Regions from separate parts of the Oceanobacillus sp. FSL K6-0127 genome, predicted to be linked through region 1. Evidence: a T-box and tRNA genes for the amino acid it is inferred to sense, from the RefSeq annotation. Region 1 holds a T-box; the other regions hold tRNA genes.
The links. The T-box of region 1 lies ahead of tyrS (tyrosine--tRNA ligase). A T-box ahead of a tRNA ligase gene usually reads a tRNA of that ligase, here a tRNA-Tyr.

Region 1 (3,251 bases):
CTGTACTTCCTCTGTCCAGCTCGTTGTTTCACCCGTTTCATCATCCGTTACTGTAAACGTATGATCGCGCCCATAGTGCTCATAATTTTTACCGATTTCCTGGAAAGCATCGTAAATTTCTTTGTCAATTGTGGAATGAATTTCATAACCGTTATTTCTTAGCGCACGTGATGCAAGCTCTTCATATTCCTTGTTTAAAGCTTCATTTTTATTAAGATCCCCTGATGTATACCCATCTTCTTCAGCGAGAATTTTTTTAATGAGCTTGGTCGCTCTTTCCTCAATTTCAAAGGTTAATACTGGATATGTTTCCCTTGGAGATGGACTTTTTTCAGAGAAATCTGCGACAATATCATATTCTAATGCTTCTTCGTATTCTTCCTTTGTAATGTACTCCATATCATACATGCGATTAAGTACTGTTTTCATTCGGTTTATTCCTGGTTGGATACCTGCTTCATCCTTTAGACCACCACTATTGACAAACGGTGTGTAGGATGAAGGGCTTTGGGGTAGTCCAGCGAGATATGCGGCCTGAGGAAGATTAACTTCATCAGCATCAATACCAAAAATCCCCTTTGAAGCTGTTTGAACACCAGCAATATTTCTGCCTGAAGCATCCCTGCCATACGGCACAATGTTTAAGTAGGCTTCCAGAATCTCCTCTTTTTCAAAAAATCTTTCTAAGCGCAGCGCGAGCAACATTTCAACTGCTTTTCTTTCAAAAGAAACCTCATCAGTAAGAATTTGGTTTTTAATCAATTGCTGTGTTAATGTACTCCCACCAGTTTGGATAGAAGAATTGGTAACTTCCTGAACCATTGCACGAAGAATTGCCTTTGGTACAATTCCTTTATGCTCATTAAAATATTCATCTTCTGTAGCAATAACGGCCTGCGTTAAAATTGGTGAAATATTCTCTAATGTTGTTTCTTCACGATGTATATCGGAGTTTATATCACCAAAGTAAACATCATCAGCAAAGTATAGTTTCGATGTTTCTGAGTAATCATAAATATCCTGAGCCATCGTCTCATAGCTACGAATTGGTTCATCCTTTACAAGCGATGCGAAATAGCCCGCTCCAACAGCTCCTGCAAAAATAAATCCAATAAAACCTATAACAAGAACGAATAAAATAACATTCCACACCACATCGTAGGTAACGCGTGATGAACGCTGGATTTTCCCTGTTTTCCATAGGGTCGACAGCTTCTTCTTATATTCGAGCATTTTTTCTTTAAATTCCATTTGTGAACCCCCTAAATTTCATATATATTATAGCATATGAGTGTTTTTTGTTGTATCGTATTTAGAAATTAAATATTGCAATTGCATTACAGATGTGTTATGAATGTATATAATACATATTGCATGTTCAAGAACAAGGATAAATATGAATTTCTCAATTCTATTTAGCTGCTTGTTGAGCATCTTTTGATATGATGTGATGAAAGATCGCAGTAGCTTAGCAAATCCCTATTAAAGAGAGCTGGCGGAAGGTGCAAGCCAGTATACATTTGCAAGTGAATTACAATCTGGAGCATTTCTTTCGGTAGGAGCAGTGCATCTTTTAAAGAAGGATAAAAAGGCCCAACGAAGAAATTCGAAGTGTCATTTTACCTGACTTTGTACTTCTATACGGAAAGAACGGTGGAGACATCGTTAACAATCCCAAGTGGCTATTTTTTTAGCAACAAGGGTGGTACCGCGTGTTCAGCTCGTCCCTTTTTTTAGGGGCGAGTTTTTTGGTTTGCAGATAAGAAAGTGTGAAACTGCCTTATCTGCATAAGTGAACTAAGGTATTTGCTAAAAGGATTGCAAATGCCAGGTTTTTTAATAAAAAAGTAATGGAGTGTGGAGAATGGACATTTTACAAGATCTTGAAAACCGAGGGCTGGTCCATCAAGTAACGGACCGAGAAGGGCTAGAAAAGCATTTGAAAGAAAACCAAATTACATTATACTGTGGCTTTGACCCAACAGCCGATAGTCTGCATATTGGCCATTTAGTGCCATTAACCATGTTAAAAAGATTCCAACAAGCTGGACATAAGCCGATTGCGCTTGTAGGTGGAGGAACAGGAATGATTGGCGATCCAAGCGGAAGGTCCAGTGAACGTTCCTTGAACACGAGCGAGGTTGTCCACGGGTTTACAGAGAAAATCAGAGAGCAAATTAGTAAACTAGTTGATACTGATCAAGGTGATAATCCGGTACAGTCAAGAAATAACCATGACTGGCTTGGCAATATGACAATTATTGATTTTCTGCGGGATGCAGGAAAACATTTTGGAATCAACTACATGCTTGCAAAGGAATCTGTTTCTGCCCGAATTGAACAAGGAATTACATTTACCGAATTCAGCTATATGATTTTGCAGTCGCTTGACTACCTTAAATTGTACGAACAGGAAAATTGTACTTTACAAATTGGCGGTAGTGACCAATGGGGAAATATCACTGCAGGGATGGAACTTATCCGCCGTTCCAGAGAAGATGAAGACGAACAAATAAAAGTATTCGGACTAACAGTACCACTCATTACAAAAGCAGATGGTACAAAATTCGGCAAAACAGCTGGAAACGCGGTATGGTTAGACCCAGAAAAAACGACACCATATGAATTTTACCAGTTCTGGATTAATACAGATGATCGTGATGTTGCTAAATTCTTACGTTATTTCACATTTTTACCTGAGGAAGAAATTGCAGTCCTTGAGCAAGAAGTAGAACAGCATCCGGAAAATCGTGTTGCTCAAAAACGTCTTGCAGAAGAAATGACAAGATCGATTCATGGCGAAGCAGCGCTGAATCAGGCCATTAAGATATCAGCAGCATTATTTAGCGGTGACTTGAAGGAGTTATCCGCAAGTGATATTGAGCAAGGCTTTAAGGATGTACCAACATACGAAGCGGAAAAAGAGGATATTAACTTGGTGGACCTATTAGTGCAAGCTTCCATTTCTTCATCGAAACGCCAAGCAAGAGAAGATATTGGCAATGGAGCTGTATCTATTAATGGCGAACGACAACAAGATGTTAATTATGTGGTAACAGCGGCTGATCGTATTGAAGACCAGTTTACAATCATTCGCCGTGGAAAGAAGAAATATTTTCTTGTGCAATTTTAAAGAGAACGAATACTTGGCACGGATGTAATGACATTCGTGCCTTATTTAATTTAGCTGCTTTAATATTCGAAAAAATCCTTTATAATGAGTAGAACGAATGGAGGGTTTCGATGATTAA
Region 2 (3,251 bases), 1.5 Mb from region 1:
TGGAGCTTACGGATACTAATCGATCGAGGACTTAACTAAATTCTTTATTTGATGTCTTGTTTACTCTTATTTAGTTTTTAAGGTATAAACCTAAAAAAAATAGGTCTGGTAGCAATAGCGAAGAGGTCACACCTGTTCCCTTGCCGAACACAGAAGTTAAGTTCTTCAGCGCCGATGGTAGTTGGGGCTTTGCCCCTGCAAGAGTAGGACGCCGCCAGGCAAAAGATTATTTCACAGTACCTAAATGGTAGCACAACGACTATTTGTCGATTGATCGTGGATTCGAAGTTTAACTTTTGAAATCTACCTGTGAAATTATTTCTTTGTTTATACTTGGGAAAATTTACCTGGCCCGTTGGTCAAGCGGTTAAGACACCGCCCTTTCACGGCGGTAACACGGGTTCGAATCCCGTACGGGTCACCAATATGGAGGATTAGCTCAGCTGGGAGAGCACCTGCCTTACAAGCAGGGGGTCGCAGGTTCGAGCCCTGCATCCTCCACCATATTTCATCTTAATACTTTATTTCATACCGCGGGGTGGAGCAGTCTGGTAGCTCGTTGGGCTCATAACCCAAAGGTCGTAGGTTCAAATCCTGCCCCCGCAACCAAAAATATAAAATTAAATTAACTTGAAATAAGCTAAAGCTAGAAATACTGGATAAATGTATCCGCTAGTTTTAACATATATTATTATTATTGGTCCGGTAGTTCAGTTGGTTAGAATGCCTGCCTGTCACGCAGGAGGTCGCGGGTTCGAGTCCCGTCCGGACCGCCAGATGCCGGCCTAGCTCAATTGGTAGAGCAACTGACTTGTAATCAGTAGGTTGGGGGTTCAAGTCCTCTGGCCGGCACCATTTATTACAGTAGGAGCCATTAGCTCAGTTGGTAGAGCATTTGACTTTTAATCAAAGGGTCGAAGGTTCGAATCCTTCATGGCTCATCTCATATGCGGGTGTGGCGGAATTGGCAGACGCGCTAGACTTAGGATCTAGTGTCTTCGGACGTGGGGGTTCAAGTCCCTTCACCCGCATTTTATTACTTGTCAAGCGTATAAGTAATTCAGCGGTAGAGCATTATCTTGCCGTTTCAATTTTCTTACTCAGCACTATAGGCGCCCGTAGCTCAATTGGATAGAGCGTTTGACTACGGATCAAGAGGTTAGGGGTTCGACTCCTCTCGGGCGCGTTATTCCGGGAACTTTAGCTTGGTAGAGCCCTTGGTTCAGGACCAAGGTATTGCAGTTTGAACCTTGTTTTCCCGATTATCTTTCTACATGGGGCCTTAGCTCAGCTGGGAGAGCGCCTGCCTTGCACGCAGGAGGTCAGCGGTTCGATCCCGCTAGGCTCCATTTGAATATTGGCGGCGTAGCTCAGCTGGCGAGAGCGTACGGTTCATACCCGTGAGGTCGTGGGTTCGATCCCCTCCGCCGCTACCATTCAAAATTAAATAATTGTATAATGGCGGTCGTGGCGAAGTGGTTAACGCACCGGATTGTGGCTCCGGCATACGTGGGTTCAATCCCCACCGGTCGCCCCATTATATTATGAAGAAAATATTAGGACCCTTAGCTCAGTTGGTTAGAGCTATCGGCTCATAACCGATCGGTCGCAGGTTCGAATCCTGCAGGGTCCATTATAAGTTCACCGTAATGTGGAGGTATACCCAAGTCTGGCTGAAGGGATCGGTCTTGAAAACCGACAGGCGGGTCAAACCGCGCGGGGGTTCGAATCCCTCTACCTCCTCCATACATAAATAGTTAATTAAATAATTGGCTCGGTAGCTCAGTCGGTAGAGCAACGGACTGAAAATCCGTGTGTCGGCGGTTCGATTCCGTCCCGAGCCACCATTATAATGTGGAGGGATAGCGAAGTTGGCCAAACGCGGCGGACTGTAAATCCGCTCCCATCGGGTTCGTAGGTTCGAGTCCTACTCCCTCCACCATATTATATATTACAATGCGGGTGTAGTTTAGTGGTAAAACCTCAGCCTTCCAAGCTGATGATGAGGGTTCGATTCCCTTCACCCGCTCCAATTACCCTTTTCTTTGGGCCTGTAGCTCAGCTGGTTAGAGCGCACGCCTGATAAGCGTGAGGTCGGTGGTTCGAGTCCACTCAGGCCCATTCCTATATATTCTTACATTGGATTAAATTCCATACAATTGTATGTTATTATATACTTTTACATTTGCGCCCTTAGCTCAGTAGGATAGAGCAACAGCCTTCTAAGCTGTGGGTCAGAGGTTCGAATCCTCTAGGGCGCGTATAAACTATTCCACAGTAGCTCAGTGGTAGAGCAATCGGCTGTTAACCGATCGGTCGTAGGTTCGAATCCTACCTGTGGAGCCATTTGGGGAAGTACTCAAGAGGCTGAAGAGGCGCCCCTGCTAAGGGTGTAGGTCGTGTAAGCGACGCGAGGGTTCAAATCCCTCCTTCTCCGCCAGTATTTGGTTCACCAAGTGATAAGGATTTTGGTTTGTTTTTTTATCATAGGTTTAAATTCTGTTATCCCCTTAACTATATAATGAAATATCACTCCACAATTATGTAGGTCCACTACTTTTAAATCTTTTCCAAACTGATTGAAGTAATTCATACACAATTACATATAAAATGAGGAAAAGAGCATAACTCCATTCCTCATCCCACCGATTAATCTAACTCTATTTCAACTATTTCTCCAGTATTCATATTTATTGCTATTTCATATTTTACTCCTTGGGCAGTTATAACATCCACCTCATAAACCCTTACACCTTGTTTTGTGTCTAATTCTGCCTTAACAGCTTGACCAGGTACTTGTGCAAGTGCAATATCTATTGCTTCTTGAATAGTGATTTGACGTTGAAACTGTGGGGATTGGTTGTAATTTATTTGGTCATTCCATCCTTGATTTTGCCAGTGGTGTTGAGGCTGGTTATATAGATTTTGGTAATTCCAATTTCGATGCATCATGTATCATGCTCCTTCTTTGAATTCATTCAGTCACATTTTATGCATATGTCCCGAGTCTGTGTTGATGCCCGAATAAAATAGTGAAGAAGCCTATTTTAGTTTAACCGAACTATTGCGTTACATTTGATCAATAATGGAATATATCCAGCGCTTCTCCTGTCTTTTATAATATAGTATGATAGTAATGGAGGTCGATAGCATGGATACGATTATTTTTGATGTAGATGATACATTGTACGATCAAGCAGCATCATTTAAAAATACATGTAAGAAAATGATTGATGTACCTTTTACAGATG
Region 3 (3,251 bases), 680 kb from region 1:
TCCATTTTGAAAAACATCATAGAATCCAACCGTGCCAGTACCTCCGTCATCAATAAAATCCTGACTTTGTGCTCTTAAAGAATAAAATAAGTTGCCGTCTGAGTCCTCATGAAGCTCGCCAGCGCTACTAAATACTAAATCATCATTATCAAGGGCATCCTCTGCATAAGCAATCGCTGTTTCTACTGTAAACAACTCTGCTTGATATTCGTCAAGTAGTAGTGTCCATGTATCAACACCGACAATCCCGTCCCGGACTAAACCATGCTCTGCTTGTAATTCACGGACTTGTTGGTCTGTATGTGGGCCAAAATTTCCATCGACTTCTGTTTCATGTCCAAAGTGATTTAACATCACTTGTATAAATTCAACTTCAAAACTTTGGCTACCCTGTTTGACAATCGGCTGTTCTTCAGGCGGCCAATTTAATATCGCTTCGTATCCTGGTGGTATTTCTGATTCTGATAGTTGAATCGAATCATTTTCCGAGGCTGCGTCTACAGTTTGAAAGGGAACAACTTGCACTGCTACAAGCATAACTGCAGGTATTACTGCTAACCATTTCTTTTTCAACATAATCTCCTCCTAAAATAATATAGACTTCGGCAGTCGCATAGGCAGATACGACAGTCGATCCCTTGTCATATCTTTTGTTATCCTCAGCTGATAGCCCGCACTATTATCCCGATGTATCGACGTCTGCATACAGATGGTGCATGGTGAGGCCAGTTTGGTCACAAGCGATAGGTCTATTTCCCTTTTTCCTTTCGCTCTCGACCACCTCCTTCGCCTTCTTATTCCAAGAGGTAATTAATTGAATATTTTACATATACCCTATTAAAAATGTGTGAAACACTTTATTGTGTACTTATTTTTATTTTTATCAATAATATTATCTATGAAACCTCAAAATGGCCATACATTTGCCAACCGCTATCTCTCCTATCTATCATTCGAATGTTGCTTTTCTTAATAGTAGCTTACCAGGTAGATTATACAAGAACATCTAGTTATCTCGTTCTATTGCTTGAATCTAACAAAGATTTTTTACTATTAGATTCTAAAATCCACAAAAAAACTCCTAAACCCTTAGATATAAAGGTTTAGGAGCCAAAATCCTTTTGTAATTTACTTAAATCATAATATCGATACCGGTGGTCGGGGTCGAACCGACACGTCCGTGAAGACACGGGATTTTGAGTCCCGCGCGTCTGCCAATTCCGCCACACCGGCATAGGTATGGAGGCGGTAACCGGATTTGAACCGGTGATAAAGGTTTTGCAGACCTCTGCCTTACCACTTGGCTATACCGCCAAAAATAAAATGGAGCGGAAGACGGGATTCGAACCCGCGACCCCCACCTTGGCAAGGTGATGTTCTACCACTGAACTACTTCCGCATATGGCTGGGCCACTAGGATTCGAACCTAGGGTACACGGGATCAAAACCCGATGCCTTACCGCTTGGCTATGGCCCAATCAATAAATTTGTTAATTATATGAGGGCGATCGATGGGGATCGAACCCACGTGTGCCGGAGCCACAATCCGGTGCGTTAACCACTTCGCCACGACCGCCATATAATTGTAAATGGCAGGGGTAGTAGGAATCGAACCCACATTGACGGTTTTGGAGACCGTAGTTCTACCGTTAAACTATACCCCTATTATTTATTAAAATGGTGGAGGGGGGCAGATTCGAACTGCCGAACCCTGAGGGAGCGGATTTACAGTCCGCCGCGTTTAGCCACTTCGCTACCCCTCCAACTAAATTGAAGTAAATGGTGGCTCGGGACGGAATCGAACCGCCGACACACGGATTTTCAGTCCGTTGCTCTACCGACTGAGCTACCGAGCCATAATTAAAATATTTTAAATGGCGGTCCGGACGGGACTCGAACCCGCGACCTCCTGCGTGACAGGCAGGCATTCTAACCAACTGAACTACCGGACCATTTTTGGTTGCGGGGGCAGGATTTGAACCTACGACCTTTGGGTTATGAGCCCAACGAGCTACCAGACTGCTCCACCCCGCGGTATGAAATAAAGTATTAAGATGAAATATGGTGGAGGATGCAGGGCTCGAACCTGCGACCCCCTGCTTGTAAGGCAGGTGCTCTCCCAGCTGAGCTAATCCTCCATATTGGTGACCCGTACGGGATTCGAACCCGTGTTACCGCCGTGAAAGGGCGGTGTCTTAACCGCTTGACCAACGGGCCTTATTTTATGTAATAGTGGCGGAGAGCGAGGGATTCGAACCCTCGAGGCCGCGTAAACGGCCTACACGATTTCCAATCGTGCTCCTTCGGCCACTCGGACAGCTCTCCGTATGGCTCCACAGGTAGGATTCGAACCTACGACCGATCGGTTAACAGCCGATTGCTCTACCACTGAGCTACTGTGGAATAATCCAAAATGAAATCTATTTGGTTTTTCAAACATAAATTGCTCGTCCCACCAAATGAGATATTTTAGAGTAGCTTCATTCCTGTCATACAGCTCTTGTATGGTAAGGAATTTACTTGCCTGGCGGCGTCCTACTCTTGCAGGGGCAAAGCCCCAACTACCATCGGCGCTGAAGAGCTTAACTTCTGTGTTCGGCATGGGAACAGGTGTGACCTCTTCGCTATTGCTACCAGACAATATAATTATCACCCAAGTGAACCTCAAGAAAATCAGTGACAACCAATATTATAATCGTTTTTGAAAAAAAATCAAGTATAAAGTTAGGTTTTTATAAGGTTTATACCTTAAAAACTAAATAAGAGTAAACAAGACATCAAATAAAGAATTTAGTTAAGTCCTCGATCGATTAGTATCCGTAAGCTCCACGTGTCACCACGCTTCCACACCGAACCTATCAACCTCATCGTCTCTGAGGGATCTTACTCACTCGAAGTGATGGGAAGTCTCATCTTGAGGGGGGCTTCATGCTTAGATGCTTTCAGCACTTATCCTTTCCACACGTAGCTACCCAGCGATGCTCCTGGCGGAACAACTGGTACACCAGCGGTGTGTCCATCCCGGTCCTCTCGTACTAAGGACAGCTCCTCTCAAACTTCCAACGCCCACGACGGATAGGGACCGAACTGTCTCACGACGTTCTGAACCCAGCTCGCGTACCGCTTTAATGGGCGAACAGCCCAACCCTTGGGACCGACTACAGCCCCAGGATGCGATGAGCCGACATCGAGGTGCCAAACCTCCCCGTCGATGTGAACTCTTGGGGGAGATAAGCCTGTTATCCCCGGGG

Region 2: it has a tRNA-Tyr gene. The T-box ahead of tyrS (tyrosine--tRNA ligase) is inferred to sense a tRNA for this amino acid. The anticodon was not compared.
Region 3: it has a tRNA-Tyr gene. The T-box ahead of tyrS (tyrosine--tRNA ligase) is inferred to sense a tRNA for this amino acid. The anticodon was not compared.

The regions. Positions count from the first base shown of each region.
Region 1 is NZ_CP150287.1:2,415,346-2,418,596, forward strand. It holds gene MHH64_RS11960 (transglycosylase domain-containing protein) at 1-1,251, opposite strand, end outside; T-box leader at 1,442-1,732, shown strand; gene tyrS (tyrosine--tRNA ligase) at 1,865-3,133, shown strand; gene MHH64_RS11970 (GNAT family protein) at 3,244-3,251, shown strand, end outside.
Region 2 is NZ_CP150287.1:3,923,680-3,926,930, reverse strand. It holds rRNA gene MHH64_RS19275 (23S ribosomal RNA) at 1-39, shown strand, start outside; rRNA gene rrf (5S ribosomal RNA) at 105-220, shown strand; tRNA gene MHH64_RS19265 (tRNA-Glu) at 350-424, shown strand; tRNA gene MHH64_RS19260 (tRNA-Val) at 429-504, shown strand; tRNA gene MHH64_RS19255 (tRNA-Met) at 533-609, shown strand; tRNA gene MHH64_RS19250 (tRNA-Asp) at 700-776, shown strand; tRNA gene MHH64_RS19245 (tRNA-Thr) at 780-855, shown strand; tRNA gene MHH64_RS19240 (tRNA-Lys) at 869-941, shown strand; tRNA gene MHH64_RS19235 (tRNA-Leu) at 950-1,031, shown strand; tRNA gene MHH64_RS19230 (tRNA-Arg) at 1,113-1,186, shown strand; tRNA gene MHH64_RS19225 (tRNA-Ala) at 1,277-1,349, shown strand; tRNA gene MHH64_RS19220 (tRNA-Met) at 1,360-1,436, shown strand; tRNA gene MHH64_RS19215 (tRNA-His) at 1,462-1,537, shown strand; tRNA gene MHH64_RS19210 (tRNA-Ile) at 1,560-1,633, shown strand; tRNA gene MHH64_RS19205 (tRNA-Ser) at 1,654-1,746, shown strand; tRNA gene MHH64_RS19200 (tRNA-Phe) at 1,772-1,847, shown strand; tRNA gene MHH64_RS19195 (tRNA-Tyr) at 1,857-1,942, shown strand; tRNA gene MHH64_RS19190 (tRNA-Gly) at 1,959-2,032, shown strand; tRNA gene MHH64_RS19185 (tRNA-Ile) at 2,048-2,121, shown strand; tRNA gene MHH64_RS19180 (tRNA-Arg) at 2,188-2,261, shown strand; tRNA gene MHH64_RS19175 (tRNA-Asn) at 2,272-2,346, shown strand; tRNA gene MHH64_RS19170 (tRNA-Ser) at 2,350-2,440, shown strand; gene MHH64_RS19165 (PepSY domain-containing protein) at 2,650-2,952, opposite strand; gene MHH64_RS19160 (HAD family hydrolase) at 3,152-3,251, shown strand, end outside.
Region 3 is NZ_CP150287.1:1,733,818-1,737,068, reverse strand. It holds gene MHH64_RS08755 (peptidoglycan-binding domain-containing protein) at 1-576, opposite strand, end outside; tRNA gene MHH64_RS08750 (tRNA-Leu) at 1,150-1,233, opposite strand; tRNA gene MHH64_RS08745 (tRNA-Cys) at 1,241-1,314, opposite strand; tRNA gene MHH64_RS08740 (tRNA-Gly) at 1,325-1,399, opposite strand; tRNA gene MHH64_RS08735 (tRNA-Gln) at 1,403-1,477, opposite strand; tRNA gene MHH64_RS08730 (tRNA-His) at 1,504-1,576, opposite strand; tRNA gene MHH64_RS08725 (tRNA-Trp) at 1,591-1,664, opposite strand; tRNA gene MHH64_RS08720 (tRNA-Tyr) at 1,679-1,763, opposite strand; tRNA gene MHH64_RS08715 (tRNA-Phe) at 1,781-1,856, opposite strand; tRNA gene MHH64_RS08710 (tRNA-Asp) at 1,876-1,952, opposite strand; tRNA gene MHH64_RS08705 (tRNA-Met) at 1,958-2,034, opposite strand; tRNA gene MHH64_RS08700 (tRNA-Val) at 2,063-2,138, opposite strand; tRNA gene MHH64_RS08695 (tRNA-Glu) at 2,143-2,217, opposite strand; tRNA gene MHH64_RS08690 (tRNA-Ser) at 2,234-2,325, opposite strand; tRNA gene MHH64_RS08685 (tRNA-Asn) at 2,329-2,403, opposite strand; rRNA gene rrf (5S ribosomal RNA) at 2,523-2,638, opposite strand; rRNA gene MHH64_RS08675 (23S ribosomal RNA) at 2,791-3,251, opposite strand, start outside.